2 regions of the uncultured Gordonia sp. genome follow, and region 1 is predicted to be linked to the other one. Evidence: riboswitches for the same ligand, from Rfam matches in the RefSeq annotation. Region 1 holds a riboswitch; the other holds the start of a gene.

The links. A riboswitch is a leader RNA that binds a small molecule or an ion and turns the genes downstream of it on or off. The one in region 1 is predicted to bind cyclic di-AMP.
Region 2: it holds a riboswitch for cyclic di-AMP, as region 1 does, so the genes downstream of both, Q0627_RS06850 (C40 family peptidase) here and Q0627_RS10120 (transglycosylase family protein) in region 1, are expected to answer to the same signal.

Annotation. Positions count from the first base shown of each region.
Region 1 is NZ_CALLZT010000110.1:22,473-30,216, forward strand. It holds gene Q0627_RS10095 (cold-shock protein) at 1-140, opposite strand, end outside; gene Q0627_RS10100 (hypothetical protein) at 351-596, shown strand; gene Q0627_RS10105 (flavin reductase family protein) at 607-1,206, shown strand; gene moaA (GTP 3',8-cyclase MoaA) at 1,217-2,329, shown strand; gene Q0627_RS10115 (MoaD/ThiS family protein) at 2,334-2,582, shown strand; cyclic di-AMP (ydaO/yuaA leader) riboswitch at 2,840-3,010, shown strand; gene Q0627_RS10120 (transglycosylase family protein) at 3,020-3,661, shown strand; gene Q0627_RS10125 (molybdenum cofactor biosynthesis protein MoaE) at 3,849-4,265, opposite strand; gene Q0627_RS10130 (MogA/MoaB family molybdenum cofactor biosynthesis protein) at 4,344-4,838, opposite strand; gene moaC (cyclic pyranopterin monophosphate synthase MoaC) at 4,849-5,286, opposite strand; gene Q0627_RS10140 (hypothetical protein) at 5,354-5,560, opposite strand; gene Q0627_RS10145 (helicase-associated domain-containing protein) at 5,604-7,744, shown strand, end outside.
Region 2 is NZ_CALLZT010000078.1:4,383-12,126, forward strand. It holds gene Q0627_RS06825 (cytochrome c) at 1-395, opposite strand, end outside; gene Q0627_RS06830 (heme-copper oxidase subunit III) at 485-1,096, opposite strand; gene Q0627_RS06835 (hypothetical protein) at 1,235-1,696, shown strand; gene trpD (anthranilate phosphoribosyltransferase) at 1,788-2,855, shown strand; gene Q0627_RS06845 (Lrp/AsnC ligand binding domain-containing protein) at 2,874-3,152, shown strand; cyclic di-AMP (ydaO/yuaA leader) riboswitch at 3,666-3,840, shown strand; gene Q0627_RS06850 (C40 family peptidase) at 3,858-4,481, shown strand; gene Q0627_RS06855 (NlpC/P60 family protein) at 4,753-5,724, shown strand; gene Q0627_RS06860 (hypothetical protein) at 5,735-7,216, shown strand; gene Q0627_RS06865 (glycosyltransferase family 4 protein) at 7,216-7,744, shown strand, end outside.

The DNA of each region.
Region 1 (7,744 bases):
TCCACCTTCTGTCCGGTCTTGAGCGCCTCGACACCCTCCGGGAGCGCTTCGGCGCGGACGTACACGTCCTCGCCGCTCTCCTGCGACAGAAAACCGAAGCCCTTGTCGGCGTTGTACCACTTGACCTTGCCGGTAGGCACTGTGCTCACCCTCACCTGTGTCCGAAACGTACCTGCGCCCGAACCACTCGGACACACTGAAAAGCGCCCGCTCGATCACAGATTCGGCTCCATGACATCGAGCAAGGGGCATCGTCGCCCATCAGTCTAGCGGGCACCCATATCCCCCGTCACGCCAATACCGGGCGCCGCACGCTCCCGCACCTGTTCACGGTGTTCTACGGTGGAGCCATGCACAGCGACAGCACCGAGGCGCGTTCCTCGTCACAGCGCCCGCCCCGCGCTCCCGCGGGGCTGATCGCCGCAGGCGGCGTCTTCGCGGTCGGGGTCGTCGCGATCGTCGCGCTGTTCCTGTCGCCGGTCATCGACGGTGGAGCCACCGCGCCGACGTTCGTCTACCTACTGACGATGTGCGCACCCCTCGGCTTTGTGATCGGGCTGATTTTTGCATTCCGTTCGGCACGTGGGGTTCGGTGAGGATCGAGCTATGACACAGAACCACGGGACACAGAACCACGGGACACAGAACCACGGGACGACAATCAACGGGACACCGGACCCATACCTGACCACCTTGGCGCCCGTCTCGGATTCGGCCGTGCTGCGACGGGCGTTCAGTTGCTTCCCGTCCGGCGTCGTCGCCATCTGCAGCCGCGTCGACGACGAACTGGTCGGGATGGCCGCGAGCGCGTTCACCACCGTCTCCCTCGATCCGCCGCTGGTGTCGCTGTGCGTACAGAACACGTCGACGACGTGGCCGCGGTTACGTGGTGTGCCGCAGGTGGGCGTGAGCGTGTTCGCAAGCGATCAATCGGCGCTGTGCCGTCAGCTCGCCGGCCCGGCGCACCTGCGCTTCGCCGGTATCGAACCGCTGCACACTGAGCGGGGAGCTGTGTTCGTGCCGGGCGCCGCGGCCAGTCTGTCGTGCACGCTGTACAACGAGATCCCGGCCGGCGATCACACGCTGGTGCTGCTGCGGATCAACGAACTCGACGCCGACCCGGACGTCGAGCCCCTGGTGTTCCACGCCAGTGGGTTCCGCACCCTCGTGTCCCGGACCGCCGGCGACGTGACGGCAGGGTCGTAGCCGCAAGCCGATGACCGTCACCGCACTCGGCCTGCCACAGCGGCGCCACAGCCAGGGTCGTCGCGCAGCCGCGAACGCCGAACCTGTGTACGCCGAGGATCCGGGGCTGATCGACCGGTTTGGCCGGGTGGTGCGTGACCTGCGGGTCTCCGTGACCGACAGGTGCAATCTGCGCTGCACCTACTGCATGCCCGCAGACGGCCTGGACTGGCTCGACAACGACGCCGTGCTGACCACGGGCGAGTTCGTCCGGATCATCGCCGTCGCCGTGCGCGATCTCGGGGTGCGCAGTGTCCGGTTCACCGGCGGCGAACCGCTGCTGCGCCGCGACCTCGAAGCGATCGTCGCCGGTGTCGCCGCGCTGTACCCGCGCCCGGAGATCGCGCTGACCACCAACGGTGTGGGCCTGCGCCACCGGATCGACGGGCTCGTGGCGGCCGGCCTCGATCGCATCAACGTCTCACTCGACACCGTCGACCCCGAACGGTTCGCACGCATCACCCGCCGGGCACGGCTGACCGACGTCGTCGACGGACTGGCCGCCGCGCGCCGCGCCGGCCTCGGCACCATCAAGGTCAACGCCGTCGTCCCCGATCGTCAGGACCTGGCCCGGCTTCCGGAGCTGGCGCGGTTCTGCCTCGACCACGGCTATCAGCTGCGGGTGATCGAGCAGATGCCGCTGGACGCCGATCATCGCTGGAACAGAACGCAGATGGTGACCGCCGACGACATCCTGGACGCCCTGCGTAGCGAGTTCACCCTCGTCGACGACGACCGGCCCCGCGGCAGCGCCCCCGCCGACACGTGGATGGTCCCGGGCCACCACACGCCCGGCGGCGAACCGGCCCGGATCGGCGTGATCGCCTCGATCACCCGGCCGTTCTGCGGCGACTGCGACCGGACCCGGCTCACCGCCGACGGGATGATCCGCAACTGCCTGTTCGCCGACTCCGAGACCGACCTGCGTCCGATACTGCGCTCCGGTGCTCGCACGTCCGAGGAGACCGACGCCGCGATCACCGCGGCTTGGCGCGCCAATACCTGGGCGAAGGCCGCCGGCCACGGCGTCAACGACCCCGGTTTCCACCAGCCCGACCGGCCGATGTCGGCGATAGGCGGTTGAGGCGATGCGGCTGACCGTCCGGTACTTCGCCGCCGCCCGCGCGGCGGCCGGTGCCGAGTCGACCGTCGTCGACATCGACCCTGCCGACACGCTCGGCGAGCTGGAGGATCTGCTGTCCGACGGCAACGACGGACTGCGTCGCGTACTGGCGCGCTGCTCGTATCTGCGGGACGAGATCGCGTTCTGCGACCGGTCCGCCGCGCTGGGCGCATGCCGCTCGCTCGACGTCCTGCCACCGTTCGCGGGCGGCTGACACCCACGAATCCTGGTGTGATGTTCATCACATAACAGCTCGATAACGGGACGGCCACAAGTCGACTAAGGACCTGTGAGCAGGGCGAACGTATTCTCCGGACCCGGCGGCACGGAATCCGACCCGAAATACCGTCGCCGACATGGGTGAATACCGACGACAAACGTCGTAGTCTACGAATCGTTCGGTCCTCCGAACGACCGACCGTAAGAAACAAATACATAACGACCGGGTGGTCGCGCTGAGCCTCGTTCCACCCCCGGTCGTGACCCACATTCAGGAACGAGGACGGGGGACCCACCCTCATCGCGAGACCGGGCATCGATAATCCGATGCCCTTGGGGTTAAGCCGGATGCACGACATCCGGCCGGGCAACCTCTCGCTCGAACCCGACAGCTGACTTCGTAGGCGCGTGGAGAGAGGAAACCACAGAACAATGTCCGGACGTCATCGTAAACAGACAACCAGCACTGCCGGCAAGACCATCGCCAAGGTGGCCCTCACCGGCGCCGTCCTCGGCGGCGGAGCAGCACTCCTGGGCACCGGGTCGGCGCACGCCGCCACCGACGCCGAATGGGATCAGGTGGCTCAGTGCGAGTCCACCGGCAACTGGGCCATCGATACCGGTAACGGCTACCACGGTGGCCTGCAGTTCAGCCCGAGCACGTGGTCGGGTTACGGCGGCGGCGAGTTCGCCCCGCAGGCCAACATGGCCACCCGTGAACAGCAGATCGTCGTCGCCGAGCGTGTCCTCGCAGGTCAGGGCCGCGGCGCGTGGCCGGTCTGCGGAACCGTCCTGTCCGGACCCACCCCGCGCAGCGCCCCCCAGGCCGCCACGCCCGCACCGCAGGCCCCCCGGGTGACCCTTCCCGACGCTCCCCAGGCGATCCAGAAGGTCGCCGATCACCTCGCCAAGAACACGGGCGACGTGCAGAACCGGATCGACGAGGCCCTCGAGTCCCTCAACGTGCATCCCCAGATCACCAAGATGTGGGCCGCCGCCAAGAAGAGCGGCTTCGAGCTCAGCCCCGATCAGATCGCACTGTTCAACCAGTACGAGAACCAGCTGCCCAAGTAGCATCCCGGCCAAAGCCTCCGCGCGTCGACCACGGTCCGTGCGGAGGTTTTCGCCGTCTTTGAAGCCTTTCCGGTCCGATCGCGACCCACCATCTTGATCCCTGAGGCCGAAGCGACGCAGGGGCGAGGGACGCGTTGGGTCCGGCGACCTTTCGGCACATGACGTCGTCGCGCTCCGGCCCAGCCGCTCAGGCCGACCCCACCCATTCGTCGGTCCCATCGGCGAACATCTGATGCTTCCATACCGGCAGTCGTGCCTTCACCTCGTCGACGAGTTCTGCGCACAACCCGAACGCCTGCCCACGATGATCGGCGGCCACTGCCACCACGAACGCCACGTCGCCCACCCGCAGGTCACCGACCCGGTGTGACACCGCGACCGCCCGGATACCGGCACCGGCCGCCGCCACTACCTCGGCGACAACCTCATCGAGCACCGCCGGTGCGGTCGGGTGCGCCGAATACGACAACGCGACCACATCATCGTGGTCGCCGTCGTGATTGCGGACGATGCCGCCGAAGCCGACGATCGCACCGGCCGTACCTCCGGACAGTCCGACTACCCGGTCCTCATGCTCATGCTGCGAGATCGGCGTGTCGCACACCTGCGTGCAGATCTCGGGCCGTGAGTCGCCTCCGGCGGTCAAGTGCTGCCTCCGGCGGTCAAGTGCTGCCTCCGGCGGTCAATGGTCCCCTCCGGCGATCTGGTCGAGCGCGTGATCGAGCACCGTATCCAGTACCGCCAGCCCGTCCCGCACTCCGCCCGTCGATCCTGGGAGATTCACCACGAGGGTGCGGTCGGCGATCCCGGCGACCCCGCGCGAAAGCATCGCCGTCGGCACTGCCGGCGCGCCCGCGGCCCGGATGGCGTCTGCCAAGCCGGGGATCTCGACGTCGAGCAGCGGTCTGGTGTGTTCGGGGGTGCGGTCGGTGGGTGAGAGTCCGGTGCCACCGGTGGTGATGACCAGGTCGGCCTGTTCGAAGATCGCGGTCCGGATCGCCCCGCCGACGGGTTCGCCGTCGGCGACGACGGTGCGTTCGGTGACGTCGAAGCCACGTTCGGTCAGCCACTGTTCGATCAGCGGACCGGTCTGATCGAGGTAGAGACCCCGGCTCGCTCGGGTGGAGGCCACCACCACGTGCGCGACTCGCAGGGGCCGGCCGGCATGTGCACTCATGAGATGGTCCTTACGGGGTGCCGTCGCGAAACCAGTCCCCCGACTTGCCCCCCGTTTTCGACAGCAATCGGATGTCGTCCATCCGGGCGGCCCGGTCGACGGCCTTGACCATGTCGTGCAGGGTGAGACCGGCCACGGCCACCGCGGTGAGCGCCTCCATCTCGACGCCGGTCTGCCCGGACGTCGAGACCGTCGCGGTGACCCCGATGCACTCGGTGTCGATGGTGAACTCGACATCGACAGAGGACAGTGACAGCTGATGGCACAGCGGGATCAGCGAGTCGGTGCGCTTGGCGGCCATGATCCCGGCGATCCGGGCCGTGGCCAGCACATCGCCCTTCGGCAGCTCACCGTCGACGAGCAGCGCGATGACCTCCGGGGTGGTGCGAAAAGTACCACCGGCCACCGCTCGTCGGCGCGTGCTCGCCTTGTCCCCGACATCGACCATGCGGGCCGTGCCCGACCCGTCGATATGTGACAGGCGGGGCGCGGGCCCGGGGTCGGTCACCGCCGGATCAGCGGTTGACGACGGTGTGCGACTGCACGAACGACAGACTCTCCGCGGGCAGCGGGAACGTCACATCGCCGAACGGCGACAACGCACCCGGCACGCTCGCGGCGAACTCGGAGACCGCATGCTGATGGCCGCCCTCGTCGTCGACCGGCCAGCCGTTGTCGATGTACTGCTTCTTGCCATGCTTGTTTTGAGCCACGACGGTCATTCTGCCACGAGCCCCCCGGGGTCGTATCAGTAGAATCGTGCAAATGAGTGCCGACGATCTGCACATCGGATTGGCCGAGGACCTCGCGGCCCGATCCGATGACGATCTGGTCGCGCTGTTCGTCGCCCGGCCCGATCTGGCGGCGCCCCCGCCTCAGGGTTCAGGGGTGCTGGGTCAGCGTGCGCTGTCGGCCGCGTCCATCACCCTCGCCGGTGAAGATCTCGACGTTGCGGCCGTCGCCGTTCTCGAACAGCTCATCGCGCTGTCCACACCGGATTCCGGTGCGCGCACGGTAATTCCGGTGGCCTCGACCGCGGTGATCAAGGCGCTGGGCAAACGCGCCGATCGCGCCGATGTGCTCGAACGGATCGACCTGCTACGCCGCCGCGCGCTCGTCTGGGGCGGGCCGAAACAGCTCATGATCGGCGCGCATACGCCGTCGGCGCTGCCGTGGAAGGCATTGCAGCTCACCGGTCCCCTCGCCGGACGTTCCCCCGACGACATCCACGCCCTTCTCGACGGCCTCGACGAAGGGCAGTCCGAACTGCTCGGCACCCTGTCCCGCGGCCCGGCGCTGGGCCGGACCCGCGACGCCGCCGCCGACGCCGATCCGGCCCGCCCGATCCCCCGGCTGATCGCGCTCGGCCTCCTGGCGCGGGTCGACGAGCAGACGGTCGAACTGCCGCCGATGGTCGGTCAACTGCTGCGCGGCGAGGCGCCGATCCGGGCCGACGATCTGCGCCGGCCGACACCGCAGGCCTCCAAGTCCCGCTTCTCCCCCGCCGACGTGGAGGCGGCCGCCGGTGGCGAGGCCATCGAATTGATCCGGCACACCACCACCGTCCTGCGGATTCTCGGCACCGCCCCGGCTGCGCTCCTGCGATCCGGCGCACTCGGAGTGCGAGAGTTGCGACGCATCGCCAAGGCCGCCGACCTCGATCCGCAGCGGGTCGGGCTGATCGTCGAACTCCTCTCCCATGCCCGCCTGATAGACGCCGGCCTGCCCGACCCACCGCCGCCCGGCGACACCGGCGACCAGTACTTCGCCCCCACCGGCGCCGCCGACGCGTGGCTGCATCAGCCACCGGACCGGCAGTGGTCGGTGCTGGCTGCGGCGTGGCTCGATATTCCGCGCCGGCCCTGGCAGATCGGCACGCCCGACCGCGACGGCAACGCGCTGGCCGCACTGTCTGCCGACCTGTTCGACGCGTACGCACCCGCGCAGCGCCGCACCATCCTGGAGACCCTCGCACTCGCCGGACCGGCGCAGGCATGGGAAGTGGCCGGGTTGTGCGAGGTGCTGGTGTGGTCGTATCCGCGGCAGATGCGCCGGCTCACCTCGCGGGTGGTCACCGAGACCCTGCGCGAGGCGCGGGATGTGGGCCTGGTGGCGCACGGCTGCGTCACCACCGTGGGCCGCACCGCACTGGCAGGTGAGCCCGGTGACGACACGGCTCTGGTCGCGGCGATGCACAAGGCACTGCCCGAGCCGGTCGACCACTTCCTCACCCAGGCCGATCTGACGCTGATGGTGCCCGGGCCGTTGACCCCGGAGCTGGCCGAGCAGGTCGAACTGATCGCCGACCTCGAGTCCGGTGGCGCGGCGTCGGTGTACCGGATCACCGAGGCGAGCGTCCGCCGGGCGCTGGACACCGGACGTAGCAGCAGCGAACTGATCACCATGCTCACCGCGCATTCGCGCACCCCCGTCCCGCAGTCGCTCACCTATCTGATCGAAGACGTCGCCCGCCGCCACGGCCAGCTCCGGGTGGGAGTGGCGTCGTCATTCGTGCGGTGCGAGGACCCGGCGACGCTGGCGGCGGTGCTGCGCAGCGATGTCGCCGGGCGTCTGGCGCTGCGGGCGCTGGCCCCGACGGTCGCGGTCGCGCACGCCGAGGTGCGGGAGGTGATCGAGGCCCTGCGCGGCGCGGGTTTCGCTCCCGCCGGCGAGGATTCGTCGGGTGCGCTGGTCGACCTGCGGGAGATCGGCAGCCGCGTCGGCACGTCCCGCCGACCACGGCAGCCCTCCCCACGCCGCTCCGCCCCCACCGAAGAGCAGTTGCTCTCTGTGATCAGCCGACTGCGGGCCGGCGACCGGGCGGGCCGCGCATCGTCGTCCGCGACCGGCCGTCCGGTACGTGCCACCGACGCCGGCGAGTCGGCGACCGCCCTCATCCAGCTCGC
Region 2 (7,744 bases), on a different contig from region 1:
CGGCCCGAGGACACCTGGAAGTACACGGCGGCATCGCCGACGCCGACAAGTGACGGTCCGCGATCGCTCACACCCTGCAGGTTGGCGCCATGGCACGTGATGCAGGAGGTCTCATAGAGCTTCTTGCCGTCGGCGATGAGTGCGGCGCTGGACTCATCGGCGGTGGCCCCCTGCGGTTTGGGTGACAACACCGCCGCGAGGAGGCCGGCGAGCACGAGCCCGGACAGCAGGAGGATTGTGCCGCTTGCGCGACGGCGAAGTTTACGACGGGACTTGGCTTTACGTGCCGCCGACGATGCGGATCCGGCATCGGTGGCCGGCGTGGCTGCGCCGACCCCTGCTGCGCCGAAGTCCACGTCGTCGCTATCCGACGGTCGCGGTGGAGATGAACTCATCAGTGACTCTCTACTTAAGCGGACGGACTGTTTTCTCTGTGTCCGGGTCGTCCTGACGGTGAAGGCTGCGCAGAGGACCCGGGCTGTAACTACCGGATGAAGTAAATGGTGACGAACAGGCCGATCCACACGATGTCGACGAAGTGCCAGTAGTACGACACGACGATCGCCGCGGTGGCCTGAGCCGGTGTGAACTTCGAAAGCTTGGTCCGGATCAGCAGGAAGATGAATGCAACCAGGCCGCCGATGACGTGCAGGCCGTGGAAGCCGGTGGCCATGTAGAACACCGAACCGTAGGCGCTCGAGGCGAGCGTGGTGCCGTGCTCGACGAGGTGGAAGTACTCGTAGCCCTGGCCGGCGACGAAGAAGGCGCCCATCGCGAAGGTGATGACGTACCAGCGGCGCAGGCCGAAGACGTCGCCGCGCTCGGCGGCGAACACACCCATCTGGCAGGTGATCGACGAGGCGACGAGGACGAGTGTCACCGGGACGGCGAGGGCGAGGTTGAGCTCGGTCGGCTCTGGCGGCCAGCCGGATGAGGAGTTGGCTCGCGCGACGAAGTACATCGCGAACAAGCCGGCGAAGAACATGAGCTCACTCGACAGCCACACGATAGTGCCGACACTGACCATGTTGGGTCGGTTCAGTGAGTGCACGCGCGAGGTGATGGCTGTCCCTTGGGTACCTACGGCGCTAGTCACAAGTGAAGTATGACGGTTCGTAGTAAGCCCTGACCACTCGGGTCGACAAATTGCCTCAACAAATTCTCCCTGCGCTGGTCCGGGGCGGTATTGAGGGGGTTGTCGGCGTGTCAGGGAGGGCGTGATTTGCTTCCTGGTATGAGCGAACCCGGTGGACGGCGGCGATCGTCGATGCGATGGGACCGGTTGCGTGCGTTTTTCACGCGCGGAGTGGGTGCCGACGGACCGTCCTCGGTCGATGACGACAGGATCGTCATCGTCGCCGAATCCGACGACGAGGCGGTGGCGAGTTCGATCGTGCTCGATTCGTCGCCATGGCGACCCGGACAGCCGGCGGTGCTGCGCCACTTCCTGAAGGTCGCCGACGACGGTGTCGAGGAGGTTGTGCGCATCGCCGGACTCAACGACTATCAGGTCGATATCGGTGCGGCCGGACTTGCGGGGGCCGGCGAACAGGACGGGACGGGAGTGCTCACGCTGGCGAAGCTCGCGGTGTTCACGACGGTGGATGTGTCGCGGGAACGTTCGCGTATCGCCAGTCTGGCCTCGCGGCAGCGCGGAACGGTCCTGGGCTGGCAGGTACTGCAGCTTCCCGAGTGAACCGGCGTGCCGGACTGCCCGTCGGTGTCACCGAGCGCCCGGTCGTGGTCCTACTGCCGTCCGTGGTGGACGCCCACTAGGGTGGACAATTGTGAGCGAGACAACCCATACCTGGCCGCAGATCCTCGGCCGCGTCACCGACGGCATCGACCTGACGGCCGACGAGGCCGCTTGGGCGATGAACGAGATCATGACCGATTCGGCCACCGGCGCGCAGATCGCCGCCTTCGGCGTCGGAGTCAAGATGAAGGGTGCGGCGGCCGCGGAACTGAGCGGACTCGCCTCGGCGATGCTCTCGCACGCGAGCCTGGTCGATGTGCCGGGGCGGGCCGTCGACGTCGTCGGGACCGGCGGAGATCGCTCGCACACCGTCAATATCTCCACGATGACCTCCGTCGTGGTGGCAGCCGCCGGTATCCCGGTGGTCAAACACGGTAACCGCGCGGCGTCGTCGAAGAGTGGTGGCGCAGACGTCCTCGAAGCGCTCGGCGTCACCATCTCGCTGGGGCCGGACGCCGTCGCACGATGTGTGGCCGAGGTAGGTGTCGGTTTCTGCTTCGCGCCGGTGTTCCACCCCGCGTTCCGGTTCACCGGACCGCCCCGCAAGGAAATCGGTATTCCCACCGTCTTCAATGTGCTGGGACCGCTGACCAACCCGGCCGCCCCGGCCGCCGGACTGATCGGCTGCGCCTTCGCCGATCTCGCGCCCGTCCTGGCGCGCACCTTCGCCGAGCGGGGAACCTCGGCGCTCGTCGTCCGCGGCGACGACGGACTCGACGAGCTGACCACGACCACCACCTCGCACGTGTGGCAGGTGGTCGGCGGCACGGTCACCGAACTGTCCCTGGACCCACGGGCACTGGACATCGCCACGGTGGAGCTGTCTGCTTTGCAGGGTGGCGACGCACAGGTGAACGCCCGTATTGCGCGGGAACTGTTCGACGGGCGGACCGGGCCGGTGCGCGACGCGGTGCTGCTCAACGCCGCGGGCGCGATCGTCGCGTTCGAGCAGACAGAACCGTTCACGGAGGAAACCTTCGCCGGGGCCCTGGCCGACGCTCGGGACCGGGCCGCCGTGGTCGTCGATTCCGGAGCCTCGCGGGACGTGCTCGATCGCTGGGTGGCGTTGAGCACCGAACTGGGCGCGGCGAAGAACTGAAGAATTAGGGTTGCGAGCATGATCACCGCCATCGTCCTCATCTCCGCCGACGTTCACCGGATCCCGGAAACCGCGCAGGCGGTCGCCGACATCCCCGGGGTGAGTGAGGTGTACTCGTGTGCAGGAGACGTCGATCTCATCGCCAAGATCAAGGTGCGCGATCACGAACAGATCGCCGAGGTGGTCACTGGGAAGATCAACCGGCTGCCCGGGGTGACCCGCAGCGCCACCCACATCGCCTTCCGTAGCTATTCCAGTTCGGAGGTCGAGGGCGGGTTCTCGATCGGCGAGGAATAGCCCTCTCCGTGCCGCACGGGCCGGTGATTGTCGTACCTGTGTTCTAGTGTTCGTCTCGTTCGGCAGGTATCCGACTGGTGAATCGGGGCACCGGCGGAGTGAATGAGACGGAGATTACATATGCTGATCGAATGCAGCGGGTGCCCAGGGCGCCCGGCCGCTTGCGACGGGTGCATGGTGCAGGTACTTTTTTCGGCCCCGAGCAGCGTCGATGGCAGTGCCGAAGGTGAAGCCCAGGTAACAGCTGGGGCGCCCACGGCCGACCGTGAGATCTCGGCGGCCATCGAAGTCTTCGCACTTGCCGCGATGGTGACGAATTCGACCGCCCGAACGGCAAGAGGGGCCATTGTGCCTGTTCAGCGCGCTGCTTCGGCCCACTTTCCCAAAACCCTGCGCGCCGGCTGATCGGTGCTGTAGAAATTTGTTCGGTCGACCAGTGGACAGAAGGCCATTTCATTTCGTAACCTTTCTGAGACCTTGACGGAGCGTCGTAACTCCAACCGGAGTGGTCCGTGAAGGTCACCGCTTAGTCATCCAGCTGGATGAACCGGGGACCCACCGGCTTCGGACCTTCGCTCGCGAAGGACCGAATTGGGGTGAATCGTCACCGTCCACCCGGACGTGGCGTAGGGCAATTTCTTCCGCCCGAACCCGACAGCTAACTCGGTAGGCGGTTCAGGGAGAAGTAGAAGGAGAACGTTCTTCGTGGCCAAACATCGTTTGGAACAGCCCGCACGGACCGGCAAGCTCGCCAAGTCTGCGCTCATTGCCGGATCGCTGTCGATCGGATCGCTCGGTGTCGCCGCAGGTGCTGCCGAGGCAGCCCCGGTAACCATCCCGAACGTCGGCACCTTCGAGATTCCGGGAATCAGCCAGAAGCAGATCCCGAAGGAACTGCGGCAGTTGCCGTCCAAGATCACGCCGAAGAGTCACGGCAGGATCACGCCGCCGCGCGTCAACCCGGGCACAGTGCTGGCCCCGCGCCAGTCGACCGGCGAGAAGGCCGTCCGGTACGCCGCGACCAAGATCGGTTCGCCGTACTCTTACGGCGCCGCCGGACCGAACGCATTCGACTGCTCCGGCCTGGTCTACTGGTCCTACCAGCAGGCCGGCAAGATCATTCCGCGCGACAGCTACGGACAGCTCGGCGGCGGTCAGGCCGTCAACTACTCCGACGCCAAGCCTGGCGACGTCCTGATCTTCAACGGTGGCGGCCATGCCGGCATCTATGAGGGCAACGGAATCTTCATCCACTCATCGACCTATGGAGTGCCTGTACAGCGCGCCCAGGTCAACGCGTGGAACCTGGTGGGCGTCCGTCGCTACTGACGTAGTGCCGTAACGTGTGACGGGCGGGTCGCATCGGTGATGTGTGACCCGCCCGCATCCCGTCAATGAGGACAGTCGCGCGAGGAGTATGGCGATAGTGGCATCGGAGGGCGCACGACCGACGTCGGCCGTGCGCTGTGAACAGCTTGATGTGAAGCACCGCTGTGAACAGCTTGGTGTGAAGTACACAGTGGGGTCCATGGTCCGGCCGTTCCTGCTGCCGTTGCGACTGGTCGTATGGGCCACCGCGCTGGCGCTGGTTGCCGCGACGATGGCGGCGGTCGCGAGCCCAGGGCACGCCGAACCCACCGCATCGGCCGATCAGCTGTTGGTCCGGTACAAGAAACTCGCACGCGAGTCCGAGCAGTCTGCCGAAGCGATGCACAACGCGCAGATCGAGTACGACAAGCAGACTGCGATCGCCCGGCAGGCGCGCACCGAATCCCGTAAGGCCGACGCCGACCGGACTCGTGTCGATCGTGATCTGGCGCGCTACCAGCGTGCGGTCAACGTGCTGGCCCGTGCGAGTGCCAAAGGAGCACGTGTCAACCGCCTGTACGCGGTGCTCGTCAGCGATTCCCCTCAGTCGCTCCTCGACCAGATGTCGGGCCTGGAGGTCCTCTCGCGCCAGACCGCGGCCAACCTGCGCGGGCTGACCAAGGCCAAGCGCGAGGCCATCGCGATCAAGACCACCGCCGACCGCAAAGCGGCAGACGCGGACCGCGCCATCACCACCGTCGCCAAGACGAGGCGTCAGCTGCAATCCAAGCAGAACGCGCTGCAGTTGCAGGCGATTCAGGTGCGCACGATCTACGAGACGATGACCGGCAAACAACTCGCCGCCCTGCGCGGTCCCCGGTTCACCTTCGATCCGCGCCAGCTGCCCACCGGGGCCGCATACACGCTGGCCGCGGTCCAGGCGGCGCTCACCCGCATCGGTGATCCCTACGTGTGGGGAGCGACGGGCCCCGACTCGTTCGACTGCTCGGGTCTGATGGTGTGGGCATATAGGCAGGTCGGTAAGACCCTGCCACGCTCGAGCCAGGCCCAGCTCTCCGGCGGCACTCCTGTCGACCGGTCGCAGCTGCAACCGGGTGACCTGATCATCTACTATGCCGATGCCTCACATGTGGGAATGTACGTCGGTAACGGCCTCGTGATCCACGCCTCGACCTTCGGGATTCCGGTCAAGGTCGTGCCCGTCGATGATGCGGGACCGTACAACTCCGCGCGCCGGTACTGAACGCCCATACATGCCTGTCATCACCGACGTGTCCGAAGGCTGCTCGCGGCGCAACCGCGGCTACCGGCTGACGGTCGCGCTTCTCGCAGCCTCGGCGCTCGTGGTGGGGTGTTCCGGCGACGACGAACTGCCCGTACCGTCGGGCGCCGCCACGACCACAACCAACGCGAACGTCTATGAGCAGCAGCGGGCCGAAGCCGTCACAGCCCTGCTCGACAAGCTGTCGAAGGCCGTGACCGCGGGCGACGCCAAGTCCCTGGCCGGTCTGATGGACGACAGTGCCACGCCTGCCTTCCGTAAACGGCTGGAAACCGCGGCGGCAAACTTCGGTGCGCGACCGCAGCGGACGGCGTCTCCGACGACCGGATCGCCGGCCCCATCGGAGAGCCGCGGTCCGTCGCCGGCGCCCGCACGCCCGCTGCCCGACGACTCACGCGGCACCGCGCTGCGCCCCGCGACGTTCAAGTACCAGCTGGTCCTCACCGATGCCGCCGAAATGCAGGCGCCAGAATCGGTCACCGACAAACTGACCGACCAGGGCAGTTCGGACGTCTGGGTGACGCCGGTCGCGTTGCGCTACGCATTGGGGGGCGCGCAGGCACCCGGAATCGACGAACCCGAACTGGACATCGACCAGCGGATGGTGGTCGCGCGCTACGGCGACGATTGGAAAGTCGTCGGTGACGCTACTCTGGTCGGTGGCCGTGCGCCGGCGACAATGCTATGGGAATTTGCCGGGTTGCGCGTCGCCGATGTGCACACAGCCGGCGGTACGTCCGTGATCGCGTCCTACCCGGGTACCGCCGATCTCGTCGACCGCGCCCGGGGCCTTCTGCCCGATGCCGTGCAGGCAGTCGAGTCGTTCTGGGGTTCGCAGTGGCCACGCCGGGTGGCTGTGGTGACCACCGGGACGGCCGGACAGTTCACCGGGTTGTCGGGGGCACCCGAAGCCGACGGCGCGGCGGCCGCGGCAACCGTGTTCACCGGCATCGATGCGGACAAGACGGTCAGGGGCCAGCGGATCGTACTCACACCCAACGCCCGGCAGATCCCGGCGCCCGCACTGGGCGTCGTGCTGCGGCACGAGATCACCCACGTCGCAACCCGGTCGATCACCTCGGTGAAAGCGCCACTGTGGGTCACCGAGGGACTGGCCGAGTACGTCGGGCGCAAGGGGACCTACCGTCGGCTGGCCGACGCCGCACCCGACCTCGCCGCGGCGGTCCGGGCGGGCTCGGCACCCCGCACCCTGCCGACCGACGCCGACTTCGCCGTGTCCGGGCCGAAGGCCGGACTGACCTACCAGTCGGCCTGGTCGCTGTGGGCGTTCATGGCGAGCAAGTTCGGCGAGGACAAGATCAAGAACCTATACCGCAAGGCAGCAGCCGGTGACGCGGCCGCCGCCGATGCCGCGATCGCGTCGGAACTGAAGGTGACCAGCGGCGACCTCGTCACACAGTGGCGTCGTTGGCTGACCCAGGCGACAGCCTGATGCGCCGGACCCTGCTGGTCACCAACGACTTCCCGCCCAGACCCGGTGGCATCCAGTCGTACCTGGAGAACCTGATCGACCGCCTCCCGTCCGACCAGGTCGTGGTGTACGCCCCCCGGTGGCGCGGCTGCGAGGAGTTCGACAGCTGCGCACCGTATTCGGTGGTCCGGCACCGCACCACCCTCATGCTGCCCACGCCGTTCGTCGCACGTCGCGCCGCACGCCTGGTCCGTGAACACGACATCCACACCGTCTGGTTCGGCGCTGCCGCACCACTGGCAATCCTGTCGCCCGCCCTGCGCAAGGCCGGTGCCCAGCGAATCATCGCCTCCACCCACGGGCACGAGGTGGGCTGGTCCATGCTGCCGATCGCCCGACAGATCCTGCGTTTGATCGGCACCAATACCGACGCCATCACCTACGTCAGCAAATACACGCGCAGCCGGTTCTCGGCGGCATTCGGGTCCCGCGCCGCCCTCGAATACCTGCCGCCCGGCGTCGACATCGACAGGTTCGCCCCCGATCCCG